DNA from 2 places in the uncultured Succiniclasticum sp. genome. Region 1 is predicted to be linked to the other one. Evidence: riboswitches for the same ligand, from Rfam matches in the RefSeq annotation. Region 1 holds a riboswitch; the other holds the start of a gene.
What was found. Region 1 has a riboswitch for glycine ahead of QZV31_RS10670 (sodium:alanine symporter family protein). Riboswitches for the same ligand answer to the same signal wherever they lie in the genome.
Positions count from the first base shown of each region.

Region 1 (9,036 bases):
AACATTCAAATTCCAAAAATTAAACAACAGGAGACAAGATAATATGAAAGAAAAAATGTTAGAAGGAAAAGTTGCCATCGTATCCGGCGCAAGCTATGGAATGGGAGAAACCATGGCCGAACTTTTTGCAAAAGAAGGCGCAAAAGTTGTTATGACCGCGCGGGGCAAAGAGAAATTAGAGGCAGCGGTCAACCGGTTGAAAGAACAGGGACTGGAAGTTACCGGCGTGGTAGCGGACAATAAAAATCTGGAAGACGTTAAAAATGTAATCCGGACTGCTCTGACTGTTTACGGCGATCTTGATATTGTCATCAACAATGCGGCCATCGGTGAACAGAAAATGATCGACGAAACGGACGACGAATGGCTGGAGCATGTGTATCAGACCAATGTGTTCGGACCATTCCGTTTTATCCGGGAAGCATTGAAAGTATTCCTGCCCAAAAACGAAGGCTGTATCATCAACATTTCTTCCGTCAATGGAGACCGTCCTTTCTGCGGGGCATCCTATACCTCCTCTAAAGGCGCTATCAACACACTGACCAAAAACGTAGCTATGCGTCTGATCAATACCAATATCCGCATCAACGCCGTGGCTCCGGGCGCTACCGTAACGCCTGCCCATCTGGCTAATAAAGCAGGCGAACAACCCGGTGGCGCAAAGATGCTGGAGTTCAGCAAACACTTTGTATATTTTCCCGGCCCGGAATGCGATCCCATGGATCAGGCAAACGCCTGCCTTTTCCTCGCTTCCGACATGGGCAAACATGTAAAAGGACAGGTCATCCAGGTCTGCAACGGTGCATTCCTGTAATTTTGCGGCAACGTAATGCTGCATGAGACGAGTATGTAAGAGTATGCATTGAGAAAACGTTTGCGTTGAGAAAAAATCAATCCCTGCCTGCGCTGATGAACTTCAGCGACAGACAGGGATTTTGTATTGTTAAAAAAATAAATAATTCTTCTCCGCTCAGTATAATGGCGGTGAAATCTTCTCCGGTTTCAGTCCGGTATGGGGGCTCAAATAGTATTCCAGGGTAATGTCCGGATTTGCTTTAAGAACCCTTTCAATCAGTTCTTCCACCTTTTCTTCCTGCTCGATAACCAAAACCAAAGGCTTTTCCGCACCATACTCCACTCTGATTTTAAAAACAGGAATACCGATACCGCAGCATCCATGCGGACGATACGCAGATGGCTGGCTTCGCATGCTCTTAATCAGTGAAACCGGAAGATACTTCCCATCAAAATAAATTGCGTTTTCTGAAACTTCATAACGTTCAATCCGCTTGCTATGTTTGCGGTCTTGTTTTACGTTTTCAAGTTCTTTCCCATGTACAATGCATTCCCATTTCAAAATACCAAACATAATTAAGCCTCAAAACTCCAAACTTGTATCTACAGTCACGTTTATATTTAAGGAGACGCTACCATCCCATCTCGTTAAATACGTAGTCCTTAAACCGGAACAAAACATATAACGGGACAGACCATACATGTGTATCTCCGTCCATATTGTCCCCTACGTTTTTCAGGGAGGTCTTGATCGCCATCTTTGGTTTATATCTGCTGCAAAATAAATGCAGGCTCTTGGCTTTTGTATTATCTGCCGACTTTACCTCAACCGGCAAAAGCACACCTTCATAATCGGTGATAAAATCCAGCTCTGCATCGGCTTTCGTTCTCCAGAAATAACAGTCTATGCCCATACATTCCAGTTGCGTATAAACATAGTTTTCCGTCAGCGCTCCTTTATAGTGGATATATGCAGCATCGCCTTCCAAAATGGTTCTGTAGTTTATATTGGATTTTTTTCTCAGAAGCCCCACATCAGACATATAAACTTTAAAATATGTATGATCCGCCATCCCGGATAACGGAATCTCCGGCGTTTTCACCAGATTGAGCTTGCGTGCGATACCGGCATTCACCAGCCACGCCAGCGCGTCTTCCAGATCTTTTGCCCTTGCTCCCTGCTTTACATGGGAAAAGATAAATTTATTATTATCCCTTGCTATCTGCAAAGGGATGGCGTCCCATATCATTTTAATCTTTATCGCCGTATCGGGCATGGTATGTTTGCCAAAGTCATCCGCATAATCTTTTAAGATCCGGTCCTGTACCTCTTCCACGGCTTTGTAGTCATGCGTATCGATCCACGTTCGCACCGCTTCCGGCATTCCGCCGACAATATAATAATTCTTCAGATATTTTTCAAGAGGAACCGTGTAGAGCTCTGTCAATTCCCGTTCAAAAGCAACTTTCCTGACTCCGTCAATATATTTCCCGCCGCCGTCGGCCCGGACAAACTCCTCAAAGCTCATGGGATACATATGGATCCGCTCAACTTTTCCAACGGGAAAAGAAATTCCTTCTTCCCGCAACGCCACGCCCAAAAGAGATCCGGCCGCTATGATATGAAGTTCCGGCAAATTCTCACAGAAATACTTAAGCGCCTGTATGGCTCTCGGGCAATCCTGTATTTCATCAAAAACCACAAGTGTCGAACCCGGTATAATCTTTTTCCCCAAGATAATGCTGCCAAGCTCGTCCAGAATCCTGTCTGTATCAAAATCATAGGCAAAAACTGACTGAAGCCCTGTGTTCCCTTCAAAGTTGAAGTAAGCCATATCTTCAAATTCACTCTGCCCGAATTTCTTTATCAGATAGGTTTTTCCGCATTGGCGTACACCGGTAACCAGCAGGGGTTTCCTGATTTTTTTGTTTTTCCATGCCTTAAACTGCTCAGATGCTGTTCTTTCCATGTGCAGCTCCCTCCACAGATATAATAACATTTTTCAACCGAATAAACAAGACTGTTTTGCAAAATTCGACCGAATAATGTTCGTATCCACGCTTATATCGGATGGAAATTTTGACAACACTGCCTGCGTTTCGAGATAAAAATCGCTAACCGTTTATCGTTGTTTTTATCAAAACAGCCGTGGAAAAATCCACGGCTGTGAAAGTTAATCTGGAGTTACAGAATAATCTGTTGTATTGATTTTCAGTATTTAAAACAAATCAGTCCTTTTGTTCATATCCTCGGCTAACGATAACAGTTCCTGTACTTCAAAATCCGGATTCCTGTGATACCCTAAGTCAAGGATTTAACTTTTGCTTTTGCTTTCATAGTGTTAAAGCCCCTATACCGCGCAGGATTCCAATCATACCTTCCGCCGCAATGTCGTTTATAATTTTCCCGTCTTCGTCAAAATAATAAAAGTTCATGACACAGACAGAAATCTTCTTTCCGGTAGCTTTTATGCCTAAAAAGTCACCGTCATGTGTTCCCGTCAAAGTCCAACGAACCGCAACTTTATCCTCGGCGGCGACCATTTCCTCTAATTTCCACTGCACATCAGAAAACCCCTGGCGCATCCAATGCACAACAGATAAATAGCCTTTGCCTCCATATAGCGGAACCGGGCTTGCCGGTGTAAAAAACGAAGCCTTTTCGGATATCAGTCTCTGGGATAACGCTTCATCCGCTGTGTTAATCATAATCTCAAACTGTTTCATGATTGTTTCATTGCTTTCTGCCCTGTTCATGTGTCCTCCTTATTCTTGCAGACGGGTTAAATTTACCACGACTTGTATGTGCAAACATCGTTATCTTAAAAACAGGTCTTTCATTTCCACTTCCGGTTTTCATTTCCCCAATCACAAAGTTTATCCAGCACTTTGACAAGAGAATGCCCCCGCTCGGTCAGCGAATACTCAACCTTAGGAGGAATCTGTGGATACACTTTACGCATGATCAGGTCATCGGCTTCCAGTTCTTTCAGGTTCTGGCTGAGGGTCTTATCCGCCACCTTTTGCAGATAGCGCTGCATTTCGTTAAACCGGACCGGTTCATACTCCATCAGGCAGTACAGGATGACCGGTTTATACTTACCTGAAATCAGGGAAAGGGTGTAGCTGTATCCGGTTTCGTTGAAGTCAGCATCTTCAATCCGTTTTCCTTCCATTTCTTACCTCCCGGTAAGTACCTAACTTAGAAGTAGGTACTTGTTACATTTCTGGTTTCATGGTATCATACCGGACAGGAAAAAGCAATACACAAAGGAGCTGATTGAAATGCCAAAAAAAATCGTAATCTTAAATGGCAGTCCCCGGAAAAACGGCAATACCGCTTCGCTGACCGCCGCTTTTAAACGGGGTGCGGAAGAAGCCGGCCATATCGTGACGGAATTTTTCCCGGCGCATATGAAAATCAACGGATGCCTCGGCTGCTGGAACGGTGGAAAAGACGCGGCGCATCCCTGTGTACAGCGCGACGACATGGAAAAAATCTATCCTCTTTACAAGGAAGCGGACATTGTCGTGCTTGCGTCCCCGCTTTATTACTGGTTCATTTCCGGATTTTTGAAAAACACGTTTGACCGGCTGTTTGCCATTGCAGAAGCCGATCCGAACTATGAAAATCCCAAAAAATTAACCGCGCTGATCATGGCGGCAGAAGGCGACGAATTCCAGGAAAGCGAATTCTGGTATGACCATCTGGAACGCCACATCGGCTGGAAAAGCATCGGAAAAGTATTATGCGGCTATGTAGCGCAGCCCGGGGACACGAACGGGAAACCGGAACTTGTCGAAGCATATAATCTTGGAAAATCAATTAAGTAAAAAGAGTATAATCAAAACCCTCTTTCCGGTCACTTTAGTGACCGGACTTTTTTTGCGAAGCCAGTCATGGTGCGGTTTTCCATCCTGCTTTCTGTTAATAAATATAGACAGTTTTATTTGTCTGTCTTCAGATAGTATATCTTTCGTTCATTTTATTGCTTTGTTCGGGAAAGCTGCCACTGCGCTGACGCGTTAAAATCAGGATTATTATATAAAGGCAGGAAAAAAGCCCGCATCTGGACCGTGCGGGCTTTTTATTTTTACCTATGACACTCTCATCTGCCTTCCAGTTTCTGTTCAATCACTTCTTCCGGTCCGTCCGGCAGAAGCCCGTTCACTTCGTCAACATCCCCTATTTCAACATGTTTGAAATACAGTTTCGTCTCTGCAGCCACCACACCGCTGAGCGCCAGCAGGGCAATCAGGTTCGGAATCGCCATGAGGCCGTTGACAATATCCGCCAGCACCCAGATTGCCTCTAACTTCAGGAAAGCGCCCACGGCTACCAGTACAATAAAAATGATGCGGTACGGAAGAATGGCCTTCACGCCGGCCAGATACACGATGCAGCGTTCCCCGTAATAATTCCAGCCCAAAATGGTGGTGAAGGCAAACAGCACCAGGCCCACCATCAGCACGATTTTCCCTGCTTCCGGATAGCCCTGCATGAAGGCCGCCTGGGTCAGCGCCGCCCCGTTCAGGTCGCCCTTCCACAGCCCGGATACCACCAAGGTGAGGCCGGTAAGGGTACAGATGATAATAGTATCGATGAACGTGCCGGTCATGGAAACCAGCCCCTGCTCCGCCGGCCATTTTGTCTTAGCCGCAGCAGCCACAATAGGCGCAGAGCCCAGGCCGGACTCGTTGGAAAATACGCCGCGGGCCACTCCGGAACGCATGGCCAGCATGACGCTCGCCCCGGCAAAGCCTCCGGCCGCCGCCGTCGGCGTAAACGCGCTGCGCAGCACTTCCATCACCGCGCCGGGCACTTTGTCAATGAACATGAGCAGAAAGCCGACCGTCGCGACAAAATAAATCACAGCCATTGCCGGAACGATTTTGCTGGCAACGGAGGCGATGGACTGCAGCCCGCCGATGGTTACCGCGGCAACCGCCAGCGTGAGAATCACGGCTGTATACATGGGATCGAGCCCGATAGAAAGTTTTGTAATATCCACAATGGAATTCACCTGGGCAAAGGTGCCGATGCCGAAATAGGCAACCAGCACGCCCGCTGCCGCGAAAAACACAGCCAGCGGTTTCCACTGCCTGCCCATGCCGTTTTCAATATAAAACATGGGGCCGCCGGCAATTTCGCCGTGTTCGTCTACGCCGCGGTATTTCACAGCCAGCAATCCTTCCGCATATTTGGTCGCCATGCCGAAAAACGCAGCCACCCACATCCAGAACAGCGCACCGGGTCCGCCGGCTTTCACAGCCGTAGCCACGCCGACAATGTTACCAGTGCCGATGGTAGCGGCAAGGGCCGTGCACAACGCCCGGAACGACGAGGTGTCCCCTTCGCCCTGGCTCTTTGCTTTAAAAATAAGCCCTAACGCTTTGGGCAGACGCGCAACCTGCAAAAATCCCAGACGCAGGCTCAGAAAAACACCGGTCCCCACCAGCAGCACAAGCAGCGGCGGTCCCCAGACAAAACCGTCAATTTCGTTCAACAACTCCAGATCCATAGTTTCTCCTCCAAGGGTACAAAAATAAAAAACTTACCTCCAACTGCTCCGGAGATAAGTTTGCAAATCAAAATAACAGGAAACATCCTGAAATCTTTCTCTGTCCTTTTGCCTGAGAGATAAGAAAGCCGCGTAAGCTTCCGTGCACCTTCGGCGCCCGTACCGGAAAAACGGCGAAGCCGCATCCGTACCGGGACTCTCCAGAGTCGTGTCCCCTTATGGTTCCGCTTTTTACAGCGCCTGAGAGTTTAGCTCCTTCGGCAGGCTTGCGCCGTTCTCCCACAAGATTCATCCACCTTTGTTCAGTTGTACGACAGCACTTATTATATACGTTTTTTCAGAAAATGCAAGTGGAAATAGAAAAGAATAGTAAATGCCCTCACCCTGAAACACATCAGAGTGAGGGCATTTTTAATTACAGGTTTTACAGTTTTCACGTATTCTTCTTCATGCTTAACATGAACACCGTAATCATAATGAGTGCCATCCCTGCGTAATCAACGGGAAGCAACACGGTTCCCAAAAAGAAAACGGTAAAGAGGATTGTGGCGAGGGGTTCAAAACAGCTGATAAGCGACGCTTTCGTCGGCCCGATAAGTTTCACCCCTGCCAGAAACAGGGTAAAGGGAATGATCGTTCCCCCCAGAATAATAAACGCTACCGCGCCCGCGGACGCAGGCGTCCAGGCGCTTACACCGGAATCAGTGAGACTACAGAACGGCAAGAGAAACAACGAAGAGATTAGTTGCCCCCAGCCCATAATCAGCATGGTCGGAAACTGTTTCAGGATGTTTTCCGGCGCAATCATATAAATGCAAAGCGCAATGGCGGACAGTTCTCCTGATACCAGCGCCACGGGTGAAATGACCAGATGGGACGGATCGCCATGGGTGCTGATGAGGAACACGCCGGTCAGGGCCAGCACGACGCCCAGCATTTCCCGCCCTTCCGGCATGCGCCTCCGGACAAAAGCCTGCCACAAAATAATAAATATCGGCGCCTGATACTGCAGGATGGTCGAGGTGGGCGCGTTGGAAACGCTGATCGTGTAATAATACATAAACTGCGCGCCCAAAAGCCCCAGGGTGAACCAAAGCATTTCTGTAATATTTTTGCGCCCGCTCCGCCATAAAGCTAAAAGCGGTTCTCCTTTTATACGCATGAACAGCAGGAATAATATCCCCGCTGCCACCTCCCGCACTGCAATCAGCCAGACCGGGTACGGATGATAATTTTCAAACAGAAACTGTCCGCACACCCCGCTGAGCCCCCACATCGCAGCGCTCAACATCACCATAAGAGTGCCCATTGTCATTGTCGTCCATTACGATTATAGATTTAGTTTGGCAGGCAAACTATCTTAACTACCCATTACCGCTTTTCACGGTAGATACGCGCTTCCAGCGGGCGAAGGCTTCCGTCATCCCCGCCCGGCTCGCTGCTTATGACCCGTGTCATGTTGTCTGCGAAGTTCCGGGGCAGCGCCGCTTCCCTGAGGGAAAAATTCGCTACTGTAACAAGCCGCCGGTTCCCCAGCGTACGGGCAAAGGAAAAAATCTGCTCGTTTTCCGGAAGCAGTTCCTCATAAGTGCCTGCCGTCAGTTCCCTGTGTGAACTGCGGAACTTGCCCAGTTTCCGGTACCAGGACAAAACGGAATCGGGGTCATTGGCTTCCGTCAATGCATTCACCGTAAGGTAATTACTGTGAATCGGCAGCCACGGCTTGCCCGTAGTGAATCCAGCATTCTCGCCGGTGTTCCACTGCATGGGAGTGCGGGCATTATCCCGGCTGAAAAAGTGTACAAACGCCAGGGCCTCTTCCGGAGTAAATCCTTCTTCCAGAGCTGTACGATGCTGGCCGTGGGAAGAAATGTCGTTGTAGTGGTCAATGGACGGCCAGGCCACATTGGTATAGCCAAGCTCCTGTCCTTCATAAATAAAGGGAGTGCCCCGTAACGTCAGCAGGACCGTTGCCATGACTTTTGCCGCCTTTTTCGGGTCCGCTCCTTTCGGGAAAAAGTGGTCCACACAGCGGGGCTGGTCATGATTTTCAAAAAAAACCGGGCACCAGCCGTTTGCCGCCGTCATTTTCTGGCTGGCAGTCAGGGCACTTTTCAGTTCCGTAAGTTTCCACTCGGTAGGACGGCACCAGAGTTCCCCGTTTTTGAGATGAAGGTTTACGTGGCTGAATTCAAACACCATGTCAAACACGCCCTGCGCGCCTACCCATTTGGGTAAATCTTCCGGCGCGACGCCGTTCGCTTCGCCTACGGTAAAAATATCCCGGCCTGCAAACACTTCCCGCTTGAACTCATGGAGAAAATCCAGAATGCCCGGCGTATTGGCCGTCATTGTATGAATCGCGGACAGACCGTCCTCCCCGTCCGGCGCGCCGTCCCGGAATTCCGGTTTCTTTATGTAGGTGATCGCGTCAATACGGAACCCGCCCACGCCTTTGTCCAGCCAGAAGCGGGCCGCGTCGTAAAGGGCTTTTCTCACTTCCGGGTTTTCCCAGTTAAGGTCCGGCTGCTGCGGTGCAAAAGTATGCAGATAATACTGCTGTCGTTCTTCACACCAGGTCCAGGCCGAGCCGCCGAAAATGCTGCGCCAGTTTGTAGGCGCGCTGCCATCCGGTTTGGTGTCCCGCCAGATATACCAGTCCGCCTTCGGATTCACGCGGTTTTTCCTGGATTCCTTAAACCAGCTGTGCTGGTCGGAA
Region 1 is NZ_CADBFF010000023.1:27,489-36,524, reverse strand. Features, by position in the region: gene QZV31_RS10700 (SDR family NAD(P)-dependent oxidoreductase) at 44-814, shown strand; gene QZV31_RS10695 (hypothetical protein) at 971-1,369, opposite strand; gene QZV31_RS10690 (AAA family ATPase) at 1,428-2,765, opposite strand; gene QZV31_RS10685 (ester cyclase) at 3,130-3,552, opposite strand; gene QZV31_RS10680 (helix-turn-helix domain-containing protein) at 3,633-3,971, opposite strand; gene QZV31_RS10675 (flavodoxin family protein) at 4,081-4,629, shown strand; gene QZV31_RS10670 (sodium:alanine symporter family protein) at 4,905-6,317, opposite strand; glycine riboswitch at 6,408-6,531, opposite strand; glycine riboswitch at 6,532-6,609, opposite strand; gene QZV31_RS10665 (EamA family transporter) at 6,751-7,626, opposite strand; gene QZV31_RS10660 (alpha-glucosidase) at 7,689-9,036, opposite strand, start outside.

Region 2 (7,057 bases), on a different contig from region 1:
CGACGAACGCAACCTTCACTTCCTGCCCGTCCGGCGAGTTTTTCACGCTGACGATGGTTCCCTCGCCCCATTTCTTATGACTGACTCTGTCACCAATCGCAAAGTCTGCTGCAGCATCCGCCGGTTTTTCCGGCACAAAATCCGTATGGATTTTACTGAACAGACCACTTGTCTTTTTGCTTTCTTCTTTAAAACGTTCACTAAGGGAGGCACTCACCCTGCTGTCGGGAACTGTACGCTTGCCATGGCCTCCGCCAATGATGGAGCCGCCTTCATCATCATAGGAATAGCTATTGCTATTATAACCAGACTGCCTGTAACCGCTTCGCCCACCCTGACGGGGACCGCCAAAACCACTGTCCGAATAGCCGCCCTGTCCGTAACCCCGGTTTTTATAACCGTCCGTATTGCGATAACCCGTACTTACCAGCGATGGCCGGTGATACTCACGCACCAGCTTTTCCGGGATTTCTTCCAAAAACCGGGAGGGAACGGAATAATTCGTGCGCCCGTAGATAGTGCGGGTCTTCGCTCCGGTCAGGTACAGAATCTGCTTGGCACGGGTAATGCCCACATAACACAGCCGCCGTTCCTCTTCCATCTGTTCATCGTCCATGAGGCTGCGGGAATGGGGGAACAGTCCTTCTTCCATCCCGGCCAGAAACACCACCGGGAACTCCAGGCCTTTGGCAGAATGAAGCGTCATCAAGGTAAATTTGTCATTATCTAATTGTGCATCGTCAATGTCGGAAACCAGCGCTACATGTTCCAGGAAACGAGCCAGTGTTTTCTCTTCCCCTGCATCCTTCAGAAAATCCTGTGCCACGCTGATCAGTTCCTGCAGATTCTCCGCCCGGCTCTCAGACTGGGGCGTACGCTCTGCCTGCAGTTCTTCCAGGTACCCCGTCTTGTGCATCACATCATCAATCAGCTGCTCCACCGGAACCGTGTCCACCTCTGCAATCAAGTCAAAGATAAGGCTGCTCATTTCTTCCAGCCTGGCTATAAAACGCGGACTTAAGCCCGGCACCGCCGCTGCGTTAGTGATGACTTCAAACAATGATATCCCCCGGGCATTGGCATAATCCTGCAATTTATTAATCGTAGTCTGCCCGATGCCCCGTTTGGGCACATTGATGATCCGCTGCAGACTCAGCGCGTCATAGGGATTGTACAACAATTTCAGGTAGGCCATCACGTCCCGGATTTCTTTCCGGTCGTAAAATTTCACCCCGCCTACCATACTGTAACTGATGCCGCTTTTGATCAGCATCTCTTCAAACACACGGGACTGGGTGTTGGTGCGGTACAGGACCGCCATATCCCCGTAAGAAAATTTCCCGCTGCGAATCAGCATCTGGGCCTGCTCCACCACGAATCGGGCTTCGTCCCGCTCGTCCATGGCATTGTAATAGGTGATGGCTGCACCCGCTTCGTTTTTGGTCCACAACTTTTTCGGCTTGCGTCCCGTATTGTTTTCAATCACCGCATTGGCCGCATCCAGTATGACCGTAGTGGAACGGTAATTCTGTTCCAGCTTCAGCAGTTTCGCTTTGGGGTAATCCTTTTCAAAATCCAAAATGTTACGGATATCTGCGCCGCGCCAGCCGTAGATACTCTGGTCCGCATCGCCCACTACGCACAGGTTGCCCTCATCCCCCGCCAGATAGCGGGTCAGCAGGTACTGGGTCCGGTTGGTATCCTGATACTCGTCGATCATAATGTAACTGAAACGCTGCTGATATTTTTCCCGCACCTCAGGACATTCCGCCAGAATTTTTACCGTCAGCATCAGAAGATCGTCAAAGTCCATGGCATTGTTGGCCAGCAGCCGTTTTTCGTATAATTCGTAAACCTCTGCTGCCTTCTGTTCAAAAAAGTCGCCTGCCAGTTTGGCAAAAGCCGATGCATTCTGCATCTGGTTCTTGGCATTGGAAATCGCATTCTGCAACGCTGCCGGCGGAAACCGTTTTTCATCCAGATTCATATCCTTCAGAATGGATTTCAATAAGTTCTTCTGATCCGCCGCGTCATAAATAGCGAAATTACTTTTGTGGGTTCCCAGCACTTCTATCTCCCGGCGCAGAAACCGGGCGCAGAAAGCGTGGAAGGTGTACAGCCAGACATCTTTCGCCGCCGGGCCTACCATGGCGTCTACCCGGTCACGCATCTCTTTGGCCGCTTTGTTGGTAAAGGTGATCGCCAGGATTTTATAGGGCGACACACCCAGTTCCAGCAGGTGAGCAATGCGGCAGGTCAGCACTTTGGTTTTTCCGCTGCCGGCCCCTGCCAGAATCAGCATAGGCCCGTTAATATGTTCCACCGCAGCCTGTTGCTGCGGATTCAGGTTTGCAAGAGTATCCATCAGTCCTCCAAAATCTATGTAAAAATCAAACGTTTGTAAAATGATTTCTTTTTACAGTGAACCGCTTCATTATTTTACCACAAACTTACCGTAAACAGAATACGAAACCGTCGATTTATTACGTTTCTTTTGGGCAAGAAACCAACAAAACGGCGCTGACAACACCAGTCGCCAGCGCCTCAAAACTTTATTTTATTGTTCTCTTAACGGGGAATATTTCCGTTTCAATCTTCCCGGCATTCTTTATCATTTATGCAAAGGAATTTTAGAAAAATTATTTCCTCATCTTATTAACGGTCGCTTCTACTTTGTTCATCTTCTTTTCCAGATTATCTACTCTCTTCTGTGTCTTTTCAATCTTCTCTTCCATGGCAAGCGTCATATCACGCAGTTCCTCTACTTCGCCTTTCGTAGCATGCTGTACGCCGACGCCGGCTTTTTCAGCTTCCAGAATCGGTTGATACCGTTCCGTTTCCTCTTTGATTATATCTGCCAGTACCAGCAGGGAAATCAGGTTCGGAATCGCCATCAGCGCGTTGAAAATATCCGCCAGGTTCCAAACCAGTTCCAGTGCCTGGGTAGCGCCGATGTAGGTGATGAGACAGAAGATCACACGGTACACTACATTGAATTTTGCGCTGCCGAACAGGTACTCAAAGCACTTTTCGCCCTGATACTCCCAGCCTAAAATGGTGGAATAGGCAAACAGGACGATACCGATGGATACGATGTATCTGCCTACCGGACCTACAAATTTTTCAAAGGCCGCGATAGTCAGGGTCAGACCGGAAAGAGCTACGCCTTTTTCATCCACAGTACCCAGCATGCCGGAAGATGCAATGACCAGACCGGTGATGGAGCAGATGACGATGGTATCAAAGAACGTACCGGTGGAGTTGATGTACCCCTGACGAACCGGGTCGTCCGTATGGGCAGAAGCCGCTACGATAGCCGCAGAACCTAAACCGGCTTCGTTGGAGAAGCAACCGCGGGCTACGCCGTACCGCATTGCATTCATTACGCTTACGGTAATTGCGCCCAGTACGCCGCCACCAACCGCCTGCGGATTAAACGCCATGGTGAAGATCAGATACAGACCGTGGGGGATTTCACTCGCATTGGCCAGAATACCGGCCAGACCGCATACCACATAGAATACGGCCATTACAGGAACCACAATTGCAGCGACCTTGGAAATGGACTGGATACCGCCAAGGATAATAATCATGCACAGGATCACCAAGGCTGCACCGGTCGCTGCCACCGGAACCGCAAACGTCTTTTCCAACGCCGTGGAAATGGAATTAGCCTGCGTCATGTTACCGATGCCGAAAGAAGCCAGTACCGTAAACAGCGCAAACAGGAAACCTAAAATCGCACCCAGCTGTTTGTTTTTAAAAGCGTTCTTCATGGTGAACATAGGGCCGCCCTTCATTTCGCCCTTTTCGTTCACTTCGCGGTATTTGCTGGCCAGCATACATTCCGCGTACTTTGTAGTGATGCCGAATGCTGCAGAGAGCCACATCCACACCAGTGCCCCGGGACCGCCTGCAAACATGGCCGTGGCCACGCCGACGATGTTACCGGTACCGATGGTCGCCGAAAGAGCCGTCATCAACGCGTTAAACGAAGAAACGTCGCCTTCACCGCCGGCTTTTTTCTGACGGGCGTCTTTACCGATTACGCTCTTAATCGAATAGGGCAGGTTCCGCCAGGTGCGGAAATTTAATTTAAAGGTCAGATAAATACCGGTACCTACCAACAGGACCAGCATGGCAGGACCCCACACGAAGCTGTCTATCGCTCCAACAATGTCATTAATCGCTTTCCAATCCATAATTGATCAAATCCTTTCCCTTCATTTTTTGCGACAGCGTTTTACGCAGCACACCCTTACGGGCAGATATCCTTTGTTATCCGCCGTCATCCCGTTCATGAAAGCCTTTCATCCCGGACACCCCTCATTTGTAATCTGGACCCTTCATAAAATAACCGGCCTCCGGGAAATTCCCAGGGCCGGCAATGCTATCAAGCTTTTGCTTCAACAAGATGGAGTTACCACCTTAACCGACCCTGTCCTTTTGCCTGAGAGATTGGGATTTTCACCCTTGCACCTTCGGCTCCCAACTGAATGGGTATCTCCAGAGTTGTGTCCGCATGCGGTTTCGTGTTCACCAGAACGCCTGATAGTGTTACTCCTTCGGCATACCGGACGGCGCCGCCCGGTCATTTTTCCGCATACATCATGCACCCGTTATTTTATTCTAATATTTCTTAATATGAGACAATTTTAAACAATTGTCTCAAAAAAATCAATAGGTTTTCTTCATGTATACAAGTATACATTACCAGGATAACACTTCCGCGCCGGTCTCCGTCACCAGTACCGTGTATTCCCACTGGGCGGAAAGGCCGCCGTCTTCCGTGTACACCGTCCAGTCATCCGCTTCATCAATGAAAACATTTTTTCTTCCGGTATTGATCATTGGCTCGATGGTAAAAATCATACCGGGGACCAGCAGCATACCGGTTCCTTTTTTGCCCACATGGGCCACAAACGGATCCTCATGGAATTCCACGCCAACCCCGTGACCGCCGAATTCTTCCACCACACTGTACCCATGCTTATGGGCCAGCTGGGAAACGGCCGCGCCGATATCCCCCAGGTGTCCCCAGGGCTTTACCGCTGCCAGACCCCGTTTCAGGCATTCTTTGGTTATGGCCACCAGATCTTTAGCTCTTTTATCCACACGGCCGATTTCAAACATACGGGAAGCATCTCCGTAATAATTGTTCAAAATCGTTGATGCATCAATATTCACGATATCTCCGGAACGCAGCACCACCTTTTCCGAAGGAATACCGTGACACACCACGTCGTTAATGGACGTGCAGACGCTTTTAGGAAAGCCGCAAAAATTCAACGGCGCCGGAATGCCCCCGTGAGCCACCGTAAAATCATACACGATCCGGTCAATCTCCTCCGTCGTTATTCCTTTTCTGATATATTTTGCCACTTCATCCAGCACGGCGGTATTCAATTTGCAAGCTTCCCGGATCCCGGCAATCTGTTCCGGCGTTTTGATCATCTGGCGTGTGGGTACTTCCTCCCCTGCCAGCTGATGCAGCCGGATCTCGTCTTCTATTTCTTTGTGGCAATCTTCATACGGTTTGCCGCTGCCGCACCAGCATACTGTTTCACTCATTGCTACCTCCAAAATTTTAACGTTTGTTTTCTTCAGTCATTTTTAGAAAACCAGCAAAACCCAAAATTTAACAGAGCACACTATTATAAATAATAAATAATTATATCATTCTTTTCAAAAATATGATACAATACATTGGCGTTGTACAAAAAATAAATTAAAAATGCGGGCCGGAGGCCCACGCATTTGTCAAATTTCCAGACGGATACATTATTTTGCATCCCTTATAATTATGAATACCGGAGGTTTTTCTTTTTATGGACATCAGCCAAATTCCCTTTTATTTCAGCGAATACATCATGCATTTTGACAAATACATTCCCGTGGTGATGGCTTCGTACGGTTCCCTGATTTATTTCATCCTGTTCATGATCATCTTCTGCGAGACCGGATTGGTCGTCACGCCTTTCCTGCCGGGAGACTCCCTGCTGTTCGCCTGCGGCGCCCTGTCCGCTACTGCCAACAGCCTGCATTTCGGAACCCTGTTTGCCATATGCCTGACAGCCGCGATTTTAGGTGATACCAGTAACTACTGGATTGGGGAAAAGTTCGGCCAGAAACTGCTGGAAAGCCACAACCGCCTGATTAAACCGGACCATGTGGAAAAGGCACAGAAGTTTTATGAGAAGCACGGCCCCAAAGCTATTTTCCTCTGCCGCTTCGTGCCCATCGTCCGTACCTTCGCCCCCTTTGTGGCCGGTATCGGCACCATGCATTACAGCACGTTCCTCCACTATAATGTAATCGGAGGCCTGACCTGGGTAGGTCTGTTCACCGGAGCCGGTTATTTCTTCGGCAATATTCCTTTTGTGAAAGAAAATTTCTCCCATGTAGCGTTAGGCATCATCATTGTTTCCGTGCTTCCCATCGTGTACGAATTTATCAAAGCGAAAACGGGAAAAGAATAAACAACATATAAAAGCCTGACCGACAGTTCTTTTACATCGCGGCCTAAACGCGTTGTGCAGGTACGATCGGCCAGGCTTATTTTTTTGTGTTTACTTTTTCAAAAACGCAATCAGTTGTTCTGCTTTTTCTTTCCAGTCATCCGCATAAGGCGCCCCGCCCTGTGCAGATTCTTTTTTGCCGCCGCCTCTTCCGCCGAATAGTTCATTAGCTTTGGCAATAATGGTCTTGCAGTCACCGTCCGCGCCTGCACCCAGGCCAAACATATAATTGACCCGCTCCCCGCTGTGATAAATCACAACTGCAACCACATTGGGAACATCCGTCAGCTTCCCGAACAAGGTTTTGGCGTCTTTCGGCTCATACTCGTCCTTGACTGCCGCCGCGATTTTGCAGCCGGCGGAATTGACCGGTGCTCCTTCCAGAATTTTTACGACTTCCGTTTCCTGAATCTGCTTTACGGCAGCCCGCAGCTTTTCCTTCAGTTCCGCAATCTCATCTTCCAGCCGTTCAATTCCTTCACAGACGTTTTCTTCTTTCGTGCTCAGCATGTTCCCGGCTTCCTGGATGTACCGCATCT
Region 2 is NZ_CADBFF010000021.1:36,561-43,617, forward strand. Features, by position in the region: gene pcrA (DNA helicase PcrA) at 1-2,368, opposite strand, end outside; gene QZV31_RS10150 (sodium:alanine symporter family protein) at 2,640-4,202, opposite strand; glycine riboswitch at 4,429-4,520, opposite strand; gene QZV31_RS10155 (methionyl aminopeptidase) at 4,711-5,571, opposite strand; gene QZV31_RS10160 (DedA family protein) at 5,829-6,479, shown strand; gene QZV31_RS10165 (DHHA1 domain-containing protein) at 6,570-7,057, opposite strand, start outside.
Region 2: another riboswitch for glycine. It lies ahead of QZV31_RS10150 (sodium:alanine symporter family protein); the one in region 1 lies ahead of QZV31_RS10670 (sodium:alanine symporter family protein).